Regions from separate parts of the Virgibacillus xinjiangensis genome, predicted to be linked through region 1. Evidence: a T-box and tRNA genes for the amino acid it is inferred to sense, from the RefSeq annotation. Region 1 holds a T-box; the other holds one or more tRNA genes.

Region 1 (6,869 bases):
CGGTGTCCAAATAGCGGTCATCGCCATTCCTGACTCCGATAAAATAAGGAAGTAGCTGTCCTTCCTCCGTTTTCACAGGGAAATAGCGCTGGTGTTCCTTCATGGAAGTTATCAACACTTCCGGTGGCAGTTCCAAAAACTGGCTTTCGAAAGCCCCGGTGAACACGGTCGGGTATTCTACCAGATTCCGAACTTCTTTCATCAGATCTTCATCTATAGGGATTTGGAAACTTTTCTGTTCTTCTATGTCGCTGATCCCATCGCGTATCAGGCGCTCTCTTTCTTCAGAATCAACGATAACGTACTGTTCTCTTAGAGCATCGACATAGCTGTCTGGTTTTTCAATCGTTATCTCTTGCCCTAGGAATCGATGGCCGAATGTCTTGTTCCCTGTTTGGACACCTGTCAATGCAAAGGGAATAACCTCTTGCCCATATAATGCTGCAATCCACCGGATCGGCCTGGCATATTTTAATGTTTCATCTGCCCAACGCATATTTTTGCCAAACTGTATAGAAGTGATAATGTCTCGCAATTCCGGTAGAAGCTCCCTTGTTTCGGAACCTTCAATATGTTTTTCCACGAATATATAGGTTGTCCCTTTAATTTCCTTCGTATATATATCCTCTACTGTCTTCCCTTGACCTTTCGTAAACCCTATAGCTGCCTTTGTCCAATTGCCATCTTCATCTATGGCAATTTTTTTGGCTGGGCCTCTTGCTTCTTCCCTTATGGATGTTTGCTCTTCAGCCACGTCCTTTACTAAAACTGCCAGACGCCTTGGAGTAGAAAAAGAGGTGACCGAACCATGCTCGATTCGCAATTCGTCCAGCCATTTTTCTGTTTTTACGGCTAGCTGCTCTTCCGCGTCATCTACAAACCGAGCCGGCAGTTCCTCCAGACCGATTTCCAATAAGACATCTTTTCCCATCTACATCTCCTCCTTTTTATCTTTCAGCATAGGAAACCCTAGTCTTTCTCTTTCAGCAACATATGCTTTGGCAATATTTCTGGCCAGGTTTCGAATTCTGGATATATAGCCGGTACGTTCTGTCACCGATATAACACCTTTTGCATCCAGTAGATTAAAGGTATGGGAGCATTTTAATACGTAATCATACCCGGGGAAAACAAGACCTTTTTCCATGGTTCTCCGTGCCTCGTTTTCATACATGGAAAAGAGCTGGAATAGCATGTCTGTATCAGATTCTTCAAACGTATACTTGGAATGCTCATATTCCGGCTGATAGAAAATATCGCTGACAGTGACACCGTCTGTCCATTCAAGATCAAAGACATTTTCTTCGTCTTGAATATAAGAAGCAAGACGTTCGATCCCATATGTGATTTCAACAGAAACAGGGTCCGCTTCCAAACCGCCGATCTGTTGAAAATAGGTGAATTGAGTTATTTCCATTCCATCAAGCCATACTTCCCATCCAAGTCCAGCAGCTCCCAGGGTAGGATTTTCCCAATTATCCTCCACAAACCGAATATCATGCTTCAATGGGTCAATTCCCAGCTTTTCCAAGGATTTCAAATAGAGTTCCTGGATATTCTCGGGAGATGGCTTCATGATCACCTGGAACTGGTGATGCTGATAAAGTCGGTTAGGGTTATCCCCATAGCGACCGTCCGCAGGCCTACGGGACGGTTCCACATATGCTACATTCCATGGTTCAGGACCAAGGCTCCTCAAAAGAGTCATCGGAGACATGGTGCCTGCCCCTTTTTCTACATCATAGGCTTGCATAAGAATGCAATTTTGTTCCGACCAATGATTCTGCAATGTTAAGATCATGTTCTGAATGTTCATATGTTCCAACCTCCATTATTTTGGTAATAATAAAACCCGTCCCTATGTCTGTATCTTTACAGACATAGGGACGGGTTCTACCCGCGGTTCCACCCTATTTGCCCTTCCCGTGGAAGAACCACTTTCATCTAAATTGCTCAAGAGTGCCTTCCCAGCCGTCCCACCACCCGGCTTACACTATCCCGGACTCGCTCTGAATGGGTTACAACAGGTACTAATCTCTTTCATAGCAACACTTTCATTTCTCATATGTACATTATCTTACTCTATCTGCTGAAAAGATGTCAACAGTATACTATTTCAACTTGTCCAGTTGTGCAAGGAACTTTTTCGTTTTCAGATAATACCCGCCATACTGTTCATAATAGACATCCAGAAGTTGTCGGATCAGCCGTTTATTCTCTGGTTTGACTGAAATCCTGCCAACACGTTCCAGGCCAACATGTGCAAAGATGTAAAGCAGTTTGGCAGCCGGGTCTGTTAATGAAATCGCTTCTGGATCCAGACTTCTGCACTTCCTGCATAGAAGCCCCCCCTCTGCAACAGAAAAGGAAAAAGGAGGCTCGTTCCCTCCGCACAGCGCACATCTGTCGACGGACGGGGCGAATCCCCCTCTTGCAAAAAGTTTTAATTCATACATCATGACGGGAACTTCTGCATCCTCTTGTTGCTCAATCCATTCCAAAGTTTGATGGAGTTGATCGAACAAAGATGGATCCGGTGTTTGCGAATCAACCAGCTTCTCCGTCATTTCTGAAATATATGCTGCATACGCAGTTTTTATAATATCTTCTCGGATGGGACGGAAAGAATGAATGACTTCCCCCTGTTGAAGAGTGCTCAGCCCCTTGCTGAGGTACACGAAAAATTGACCAAGGATGAATGGCTGTGTCACTGCCGCCATTCTGCTTTTGGGCTTTTTTGCCCCCTTCGCAATGGCCGAGAACTTGCCTAGTTTCTTACTCATTATGGTGACTATTTTATGTGTCTCCCCATAATCTGCAGTTTTAATGATGATCCCGTCGATTTTTTCAAGCACTATGGTTCCCTTCCTTTCCAGCCATTTCGGTTGGCTGAACCTTCCCCGAAAGAGGCCAGCGCATGGTTATACGTTTGTTTCCTCTGTGGTCGCTTCTTCATTTTCACTTTGCTGCCAATCATCGGATGAAGAGGTGTTCTCCAGTTCCTTCATCAGCAAATAGGTTTCAATGTTTCCCGTTTGACTGAAAAATTTCCATGTATCAATCACAAGAAACCCCACCTTTCAATTTTGTTTGAAAATGTTACGCACCTATAGATTTCCCCCAGAGCTTGAAACAATGAATATTAAAATTTACCAGGGTTAATATTCATCACTTCTAAAACCATACTCATGCAGCTGGTTTTGCCTGTTCCTCCAATCTTTCTTCACCTTTACCCATAGCTCTAAGTAGACTTTGGATCCGAGCAATGCCTCAATATCTTTTCTTGCATCCTGGCCGATTTTCTTCAGCATACTACCCTGCTTTCCTATCAGGATGCCTTTCTGTGATTTTCTTTCAGTTACCACTGTTGCCTGAATCAGCACTTTCTCAGACTCTCTCTCCTCGATGTTTTCGATAACTACCGCTATCGAATGAGGTATTTCTTCTTTTGTCAAATGAAGGACTTTTTCTCTGATAAGCTCGGAAATGACAAATCTCTCAGGATGGTCTGTAACCTGATCTTCTGGATAATATTGTGGCCCTTCTGGTAAATAACCCTTGACCACTTCAAGCAGGCGATCAACATTATTTCCTTCGAGTGCGGAGATTGGGATGATTTCCTTAAAGTCATATCTTTCTTTATACTCAGCAATCATGGCAAATAAATCATCTGGATGAATGAGATCAATCTTATTAATCACAAGGAAAACAGGACGGTTGACCTGTTGGAGGCGGTCGATGATGTACTGATCTCCACGACCGTAACCCTCTTGTGCATTGATCATAAACAGAATTGCATCCACTTCATTCAACGTATCTTCTGCCACTTTCACCATGAAATCCCCGAGCCGATGTTTTGGTTTATGGATGCCCGGCGTATCGATAAAAACCATTTGGGCGTCTTTTTCAGTCAGGACGCCTTGTATCTTATTTCTCGTTGTCTGTGGTTTATCACTCATAATGGCTATTTTTTGTCCGATCACCTTGTTCATGAAGGTGGACTTTCCGACATTCGGTCTGCCGATAATTGAAATGAATCCTGATTTGAAGTTGGTTTCCATATTATTTCCTCCATGACGTCCTCTTTTATCTCAATCTTACTACAAATAATTCCTTATTTCACAAATACGACAAAACCTTTAAAAAAATGCTCTATTTCAGGTAGAAATCACAACATCTTATGCTTATGGACATATGAATAAAACCCTGTCAACATGTCAACAGGGCTCATCGGAACAGTACATAAAGCTTGGGAAGGAAGATCAGCAAGCCGATGACCAATGCGCTGATGGCCGAGAGCAAAACCATGCCGGCGGCCATATCCTTGATAGCTTTGGCTGATGGGTGTATATCAGGTTTTAGATAATCCACCAGTTTTTCCACGGCAGTATTGGCTACTTCAGCGGCCAGCACAAAACCAACCGCTAATACAATCACTGCCCATTCCAGCCGGGAGATTTGAAGGAAAAAGCCGGCAGCTATGACAGATGCCGTTGCAACTAAGTGAAACCGGAAATTCATTTCCGTTTTCACCGTGTGCCGAATCCCTGCCCATGCATGAGAAAAGCCGATTCCCTTTTTATTAGCGTTCCACACCGAACTCACCCAGAATATCTTCCTGTCTGGAGAACATCTTTTTTTCGTCTTCTTTCTCCATATGATCATAACCCAGAAGATGCAACAAACCATGGACAGCCAAAAATCCCAATTCTCTTTCAATGGAATGACCATACTCTTCTGCCTGTTCTTTTGCTTTGTCAATAGAGATGACAATATCTCCTAGAATCAACGGTCCATCGTCACCGGAGATTTCAGGCTCACCTTCGACTGTTTCCTGAAGTGCGAATGATATGACGTCTGTAGGTTTATCTTTCTGCCGGTAATTACGGTTCAATTCTTGAATCTCATCATTATCAGTGAAATTGACAGATATCTCCGCTTCCTGTGGGATGTTTTCCGTCTTTGCTGTATAATCAAGTAATTTTTGCAGTAGGTCGATATGATCAGGTTCTACTGTATTGGTTGTATCATGAAAGTCAATATGCATCTGTTTGCCTCCTTATACCATGGTTATCCGTACCCTGCAAATATAACTATTCCATGGAAAACCTGTATGTGACTACATTCTGATGTTAACTATTGTTTATAGTTGATTCCCTTTTCAGCCGATCTTAAACCAAAACAATTTCCGTCCTTTAAAATATGAGGGGCTCCCCATATTTATCATCTCCTAAAACAGAAATAAGACCCGTCAACCGGGCCTTTGCATCAACCTGTTCATTTATGGATATCATAGGCTTCTATGATTCGCTGAACCAATGGGTGCCGGACGACATCACTCGGATCCAAATCTATGAACGAAATGCCTTTGACGGACTGGAGAAGCTGCTTGGCAACCTGCAGACCAGACTTCATACCCTTCGGCAAATCGATTTGTGTGACATCGCCTGTAATCACCATTTTTGAACCAAAACCTAATCTGGTTAGGAACATTTTCATCTGTTCAGGCGTAGTATTTTGCGCCTCATCCAAGATGACGAATGCGTCATCCAAGGTGCGCCCCCTCATATATGCCAGGGGAGCAATTTCAATGGTTTCTCTCTCAATCAATCTCAAGGTATGTTCAGCCCCCAACACATCATGAAGTGCATCATACAGGGGGCGGAGATATGGATCCACCTTCTCCTTCAAATCTCCCGGCAAAAAGCCAAGGCTCTCTCCAGCTTCTACAGCAGGCCGGGTCAAGATAATTCGCTTTACCTCCCCGTTCTTCAGAGCATTGACCGCCATTACTACAGCAAGATATGTTTTTCCAGTCCCTGCAGGCCCAATGCCGAATACAAGGTCATTTTTTTTCATTGCATTGACATAGACTTTTTGGCCTAGTGTTTTAACACGAATCGATTTCCCTTTTACATTTTTGGTGATTTCATCTTCAAATAAAGTTTCAAACTGGCTAATTTTCCCAGCTTTTGCTAGATCGACAGCGTACACGACGTCCCGTTCGGATATAGTCAGCCCCCGTCTGATAACAGAAAGCATGGCCAGCAATATTTCTTGGACAAGGGAAATATCTTCATCTGACCCAGATACGCCGACCTGCTCCCCCCTTGTGACGATGGAAACGTTCATTTTCGATTCAATCTGCTTCAAGAATTTATCGTTTGTGCCAAATAAATTCAAGGCTTCATTAGGATTGGTTAATTCCAATTCAATTGTTTTAAGATTTTCGGACATAATCAATCTCCTTGGTTAGTGTAATCACTGGCTTCCAATCACTCCGTCTGACCGGTTGTTTTGATTGGCTCTGCTTCTGCTATATTTTCTTCAACACTCAAAAATAAGTTTATTTTTACTTTACCATTGTCCATGGTTTCTTGCAAAATTTTTTCAGAAACAATGGTGGCATCCGGCCCCAAATGCAACTGCAGGTCTTTCTTGGCCTGCAGGACACCTGCTTCTACTGCTTCGTCTTTTGTTCGTTCTTCTTGTATGGACTGCTTCTCACTTAGGGTTGTTTCGACAAATTTCACAGGCAGCTCCCACTTCAGAAAATATAAGCTTCTTTCTTCCACTTCCCGATATACTTCGTCAAATTCATGACTGCCAAATCCCCAGACAGGCAACATAGTCTGTCCAGCTTTAAGATGATACTTTTTTTTCCGGTTTCCCGTCAATTGTTCTGATAACAGTTCCAGTGGAACGGTGACAGACACCTCATACCAAGTTGCTGCTGTCACCTCTCCTTGCGCGGCAACCAGTTCGGCCTTTCTTTCCTTTTCTTGCTCCTCTTCTTCTTCTGCACTGCTGTCAATTCTTCCCGAAACTAGAACATCTCCAGCATCCACATAATCACTCACATGCACAAG
Region 2 (6,869 bases), on a different contig from region 1:
AAATAAAAGAACTGCTGACGAACCCGAATGATCTAAGGCTGTTCGCACTTGCCGAAGCCCTCCGTCGTGGCTACACTTTGGAGAAAGTGAAGGAATGCACGGAGATCGATTATTGGTTCCTGCACAAAATCAAACGGATCATTGCCTGTGAAGAGGCGCTCCTGGAAGACAGCTGGCCATATCTGTCATTGGAAAAACTTTGGGAGGCAAAGCACTATAATATGAGTGATGAGCGGATTGCGGAACTTCTTGATACGACGAGTAAAGAGGTGCGGAAGGCATATAAGAAATATTCCATCCAACCTGCTTATAAACTGGTCGATACCTGTGCCGGTGAATTCGATGCAGTGACACCATACTACTATTCTACATGGCAGGGGCAGGATGAAGTACCGGATGATGACAGCAGCAAAAAGATCCTTGTGCTTGGTTCAGGCCCAATCCGGATCGGGCAGGGTGTGGAGTTCGACTATTGTTCGGTGCATGCTGCCTTGGCGGTGAAACAGATGGGATACGAAGTAGTGGTGATCAACAATAATCCGGAAACGGTCAGCACAGATTATTCAATTGCCGACAGGCTTTATTTTGAACCGCTGGCATTGGAAGATGTCCTCGCCGTCATTGAGAAGGAAAAAGTGGAAGGAGTGCTGGTCCAATTCGGCGGCCAAACAGCCATCAACTTGGCGAATGATCTGGAAGCTGAAGGTGTCCGTGTGCTTGGGACCACTCCGGAAAATATAGATCGTGCCGAAGACAGGGAACAATTCTATGATATCCTCGATGAATTGGGAATCGCACATATTGAAGGGCATATCGTCCATAATGCCAGAGAATTGTCCAACTCCGCTTATGAGCTAGGGTTCCCTGTACTGATCCGTCCTTCCTATGTAATCGGCGGCCAGTCGATGTTCATCTGCTATAATGCAGAGGAATTGGACAAATGCTTGCACCGGATCCAGGAAGACACCCATGGCCGTGGATTCCCGCTTTTGATTGACCAGTATATTTCCGGTGTGGAATGTGAAATGGATGTCATCAGTGATGGAAAGGATATCGTCGTTCCCGGCATTTTCGAACATATCGAGAAAGCGGGTGTCCATTCAGGGGACAGTATGACATATCTGCCGCCGGTCACCTTGTCGGACGATGTGAAGCAGAAAATGGTAGAGATTGCCCGGCAGATCAGCAAAAAACTGCCGGTGATCGGGATGATGAATATCCAGTTTGTATTGGACCGCGGCACCATCTATGTGCTTGAGGTCAATCCTCGTTCATCCAGAACCGTACCGATCCTCAGTAAAGTGACGGATGTGCCGATGATCGAGTGGGCGGTGAAAGCCCAGATGGGCGTGCCATTGACCGAGATTACCGATCAACTTGATCTCCTTGAGGAGCCAGAATACTTTACCGTCAAAGCACCGATATTCTCCGCCAATAAATTGAAAGGCGTCGACCATGTCATGGGACCTGAAATGAAATCGACCGGGGAAATTATCGGCTTGGGATATACGGAAAAAGAAGCATTGAGAAAAGTGGATGCGGCATTCGGCGAGGTCATGCCGGAAAGGGAGCCTGGGAAAAATACACGGTTGTTTGTGTCCATCTCTGACCGGATGAAAGAAGAAAGTGCCGAGCTGCTGGCTGACTTCGTAAAAACAGGAGTGGAGATTACCGCAACAGCCGGAACTGCCTCCTTCCTGGAGGGAAAAGGCATCCATATCGCCAATAAGCTGGATAATCAACAGGAGATCGTGGAGGACTGGCAAGAAGCTGTTCCGGACCTCGTGTTGAATATACCAAGCGTCGGCAGGGAAAAAGGAAAAGCAGGCTTCCTTGTCCGGGAACTGGCGGTAAGCCATCAGGTTCCATACTTTACCAGTTTGGATACCTTCCGTGCAGCTGCAAGTTTACTCCTAGAGAAAGAGCCATCACTCTCGGCACATTCTCTGCATGAATATACCAGTATGCTGAAAGCAGGCCAAACCGTTTAATCTATCGTTTGAAAAAGATCCGCATGGAAATTACTCCATGCGGATCTTTTATATGTTGCTATGCATTTACAGATATTCTTCAAACCAGCGGCAGATATGATTGAGCCGTTCGATGCGGAGATCAGGTCTGCCGCTTCTGCTCAGCTCATGGCTGGCATTCGGGAAGCGGACGAATTCTACTTCTTTCCGTTGATGCTTTAATGTCACAAACAGTTGCTCTCCTTGCTCGATCGGACAGCGGTAATCTTCCTCCCCATGTAGGATGAGCAACGGGGTTTCGACATTGGCAGCATATTTCAGCGGAGAAAAATCCCATAATTTTTCAGGGTCTTCCAGCAGATGATGGCCAAGCTCCCATTTTGTGAAGAAGTAGCCAATATCACTGACACCGTAAAAACTGAGCCAATTGGATATGGAACGTTGGGTGACGGCAGCTTGGAAACGGTTGGTATGGCTGACGATCCAATTGGTCATGAAGCCTCCATAGCTGCCACCGGTGACGCCGAGACGGTTTCTGTCGATGAAGCTGAATTGTTCCAGGGCCACATCCACCGCATCCATGAGATCCTCATAATCCTTCCCTCCATAATCGGACCGGACGGCATCGACGAATTCTTGGCCATAACCGTGGCTCCCTCGGGGATTGATATAAAGGACGACATAGCCTTTGGCGGCCAACAGTTGCAGTTCATGGAAAAATGCCTGTCCATACATGGCGTGTGGTCCTCCGTGTATTTCCAGAACGAACGGATACTTCTTGCCTTCCTCGAAACCATATGGGCGGAGGAGCCAGCCTTGAAGCTCCCATCCATCCCTGGCTGTGATCGAGAGTGTTTCCGGTTCACGGAGTGATACCTCATCAAGGAATGCAGCATTGGCATTGGTCAGCCGTTTCAGCTTCTGGTTCTCCGAAAGCTTATAGAAATTGCAAGGGTCTGTCGGTGTGCTGATCCCCAGAATGAATGCACCTGTCTTGCCGTGATAGGAAAACCCGAAGACATGGTTATCTTCCTGATAGAGAAGGTTCAGATCTTTTTCCAATGTTGCCTGATACAGTCCGGTTGCTCCATGGTCGGTGGCAAGGAAGTATAGGGAACTGGCGTCCTTGCTCCAGACAGGTGATGCATTGGATTCTCCGAGTCTTGTATCACCGATCAGTACATCGCCCAGCTGCATATCCCATTCATTGCTAAGACAAATGCGTTCCCCTGTTTCCAGGTCATGGACAAACAGTTCATTCAATGTTGCTCCATCAAACTCGAAACCATGCCCCAAGTAGGCCACTTTCTTTCCATCGGGGGAGAAGGAGGCGCTATGATAGCTCCCTTTGCTGTTTGTAAGTTTTGTAATCTCTTTGGATGCTAGATTCAGAATGAATAGATCATTGCTCAGCTCGTAATCCGGATCCTTTCCGAGGTTGGCTGCAAGCAATAATTGCTGACCATCGGGTGAGATGCCTTGCAGGCCATGATCTGCGTCCTCGTTTGTCAACTGGGTGAAGGTGTTTGTATCCAGATGAAGCTGGACCAGCTGGGTTCGTTTGTTGTCATGGAACCCTTTGGCATCCGACTTATATTTCAGCCGACTGACGACAAGCGGCTGGTTCTGCTTTTTCTTTGCTTCTTTCTGTCGTTCTTCTTTCGTCTGTTCTTTTTGACTGGAGACATCATCATCTGGGTCCAATGGGGCGCTGAAAATAATGGACCGGCCGTTTTCTGCCCACTCCGGATTCATGGCTCCGTGTTTGAAGGTGGTCAGCTGTCTTGCTTCACCGCCCTTTGTGGAGAGGATCCATATCTGCGGCAGCCCCGAACGCTTCGATTGGAAGGCGGCTTTTAATCCGTCGGGGGAGAAGCGCAGGTGGCTGTTTTTGTTATCACCGAACGTCCACTGAACAGGGGCGGCATCTCCGAGTTGATGGTAATGGATATGGGAGATGTATTCTTGGTCATCGTTCACTGTGGTGGAAGTGTAGGTATATGCTTTGCCGTCTGGTGTGAACTGTGGGTCACTGAATACTTCCAGGCGGGTGAAATCTTCTGTTTGGATGGCACGTTTGTTTTCTGGCATGGAATGATCCTCCAATTGGTAAGTGATTGTATGTACAGTTTAAACTGCTTCGATTGACGAATCAATTAAATTATTTGAAGATTGCAAGGATGGAGTGGCTATGATCTGCGGAAATACCCTGCGCTTTCCGCGGACTCCCTACGAGCTACCTCGTGGTGCCTCCTTGGGGATCTCTAAGGCTCGTTATTTCATTGGAGTCTCCGTGGATTTCCTCCGCTAGTAGGTCTGATTCTTTGTTTCTCTTCGTTATGGCAGACGATTCGTGGGAGTGTGCATAGACGATGGAGATAAAAAACTAGCATACCTACCCAGTATGGGGCGGTATGCTAGTTCATTTGTTCGGCATAATGATCTCGTTATTTACTGTCGGCGGAAGATACCGGTTCTTTAATCTCGGTAGAAGCAATTCCGGCATCTTGGTCATAGGCTTGCTGCAACAACCTGGTAATCCGGCCGGGTGCACCGTTTGCGATATCTTTTCCATCGACTTTGGTGATCGGCATGACTTCCGATGTACTGCTTGTCAAAAACAATTCATCGGCATCCTCTATGTCTTCCACATGGAAGGCTTCCTCGATAAAAGGGATTTCCTGCTCTTCTGCAAGGCTCTTCACTTTCATCCGGACACAACCATGGAGTATGTTGTTTGTTGCCGGATGGGTACGGATTTCGCCGTTTTTGACCAAGTATACATTGGATGAGCTGCATTCAGTGACACGGCCGTCTCTGTGAAGGATGGCTTCATCACATCCCTGTTCCTTAGCTTCCTGTTTTGCCAGGACATTCGGGAGCAGGTTCAAGCTCTTGATATAACAGTTCTCCCAGCGGATATCACGTTGGGTGATCACTGGTACACCATTTTTCAGCTTTTCTTCCGCACGTGGCAACTGCTGTACATAGGCATAGATGTTTGCCGGTACATCTGCAGGGAAAACATGATCCCGTGGTGCAGAGCCGCGAGAGACCTGCATATACATCTTGCCATCTTCTTTCATCTCATTCTTTTCTAATAGTTCCAACAGGAGGTCGGTCACTTCCTGCTTGGTGAACGGCAGTTCGATTTTTACGGCTTCTGCCGAGCGGAAGAGACGATCCACATGCTCTTCCAGCAGATAATACCTTCCATTATAGATACGGATCACTTCGTAGATACCGTCTCCAAATTGGAGGGCACGTTCCTGATAAGGGTATGTCAGGTCATCGCGGTGGGTGTAACTTGTCTGTGATAAAATGATTGGATAAACAGCCATGATTCAAATTCCTCCTTAAACATATCAATATTCTATAACGTATCTCCAGCAATGTAAACGGACTTTACTACAAAACTGAAATATTTCTGAAATTGCAACCAGTTAAAGAAAAGGTAATTTTTTGGTAAAAAAAGTCGAAATATCCCTTGTGTTTTTATGACTACCACGTTATAATAATATTTGTCGTCGCAAACAAGGCAGTCGACGTAATACATATCATCCATCTTAGGTGGAATTGATAAAAAGTAAATCATCTTACAAAATGCGGGTGTAGTTTAATGGTAAAACCTCAGCCTTCCAAGCTGATGACGAGGGTTCGATTCCCTTCACCCGCTCCATACATATGTCATAACGCAGTGTTCTGTAGTAAGCTACGGGGCGTTGCGTTTTTAATTTACCTAAAGTTCTTCCACTCTTGTCTACACCACTTGAATTCCCCATTTGCCGCATAGTATTCTGTAAGAAACAACGATATGATTGAGGGATATGAATGAAGAATTTATTGCAGCAATTAAAACAGATTGATCATAAAGGATACAAAGCTTATAAGAGCATCCAAGGAAATTACAGTTTTGGAGATTTCCGTTTGTATATAGATTATGTACAAGGGGACCCGTTCGCGACTCCATCCAAATTGCGGCTGGAAATCCCGGCTGCCAAGCGTCCGGTGAAAAAGGAATGGCTCCGGACCTATTCCAGGAAGACAGCAGCTGAAGATGCAGTCGCCCGCAGTGTGAATAGAGCGGTCGCCAAAGGCGGCTTCTTCATCAAAGGCTCGGGAAAAAGCGGTATGATCCTATTTGACGCTCCAGGCCAAGAAATGCTTGAACGGAGCGCTGTACAGATCAGCGACACGTCCATCACGGTCTGCATCTCTGTCGGACTGCCTGCGAATGGACGCAAAATCAATGGAAGTGAGGCAGAAAAGCTGTTCGCTAAGGCCCTGCCGGCGATTATCAAGGATTCTGTCATGAGCATTTCCGATGATGATATTCAGCAGGCTGTGGAGCTTGCGGATCAGCAGGATGCCATTCGAGAGAAAATGAAGCAGGAAGGCTGGGTTGCTTTCCTGGCCAATGGATCCATCTTGCCGCGGGAAAGCGGAATTAGCAATCGTCCGCTGAAAAAGGCAGTAGCATTCCAAAGCCCGGCAGAGGATGAGGTAGAAATCGACATCCCACACCGGAAAGAGCCTGTAAAAGGAATGGCCATCAAGAAAGGCATCACCTTGATTGTCGGCGGCGGCTATCATGGGAAAAGTACAATGCTGGAAGCTATTGAACGAGGCGTCTATTCCCATACGGCCGGTGATGGCAGGGAATTCGTACTGACTGACCCGGATGCGGTAAAAATCCGGGCAGAAGACGGCCGGCAGGTCACCGGAGTGAATATTTCTCCGTTCATCAATAACCTTCCGCATCGCCAGGACACTGGGTTTTTCTCTACGGAAAATGCAAGCGGAAGCACATCACAGGCTGCCAATGTAATGGAGGCGCTGGAAGCTGGTGCGACTACTTTGATGGTGGATGAGGACACGAGTGCGACCAACTTCATGATC

Evidence for each region. The T-box of region 1 lies ahead of glyQ (glycine--tRNA ligase subunit alpha). A T-box ahead of a tRNA ligase gene usually reads a tRNA of that ligase, here a tRNA-Gly.
Region 2: it encodes a tRNA-Gly, which carries the amino acid that the T-box ahead of glyQ (glycine--tRNA ligase subunit alpha) is inferred to sense. The anticodon was not compared.

Annotation. Positions count from the first base shown of each region.
Region 1 covers NZ_JBHRSA010000004.1:255,826-262,694, forward strand. Annotated here, with positions in the region: gene glyS (glycine--tRNA ligase subunit beta) at 1-931, opposite strand, end outside; gene glyQ (glycine--tRNA ligase subunit alpha) at 932-1,816, opposite strand; T-box leader at 1,880-2,053, opposite strand; gene recO (DNA repair protein RecO) at 2,112-2,855, opposite strand; gene ACFOGI_RS02355 (YqzL family protein) at 2,922-3,065, opposite strand; gene era (GTPase Era) at 3,159-4,061, opposite strand; gene ACFOGI_RS02365 (diacylglycerol kinase family protein) at 4,228-4,605, opposite strand; gene ybeY (rRNA maturation RNase YbeY) at 4,583-5,047, opposite strand; gene ACFOGI_RS02375 (PhoH family protein) at 5,278-6,237, opposite strand; gene yqfD (sporulation protein YqfD) at 6,276-6,869, opposite strand, start outside.
Region 2 covers NZ_JBHRSA010000003.1:133,775-140,643, forward strand. Annotated here, with positions in the region: gene carB (carbamoyl-phosphate synthase (glutamine-hydrolyzing) large subunit) at 1-1,991, shown strand, start outside; gene ACFOGI_RS00800 (S9 family peptidase) at 2,058-4,061, opposite strand; gene dat (D-amino-acid transaminase) at 4,418-5,311, opposite strand; tRNA gene ACFOGI_RS00810 (tRNA-Gly) at 5,576-5,649, shown strand; gene ACFOGI_RS00815 (ABC-ATPase domain-containing protein) at 5,802-6,869, shown strand, end outside.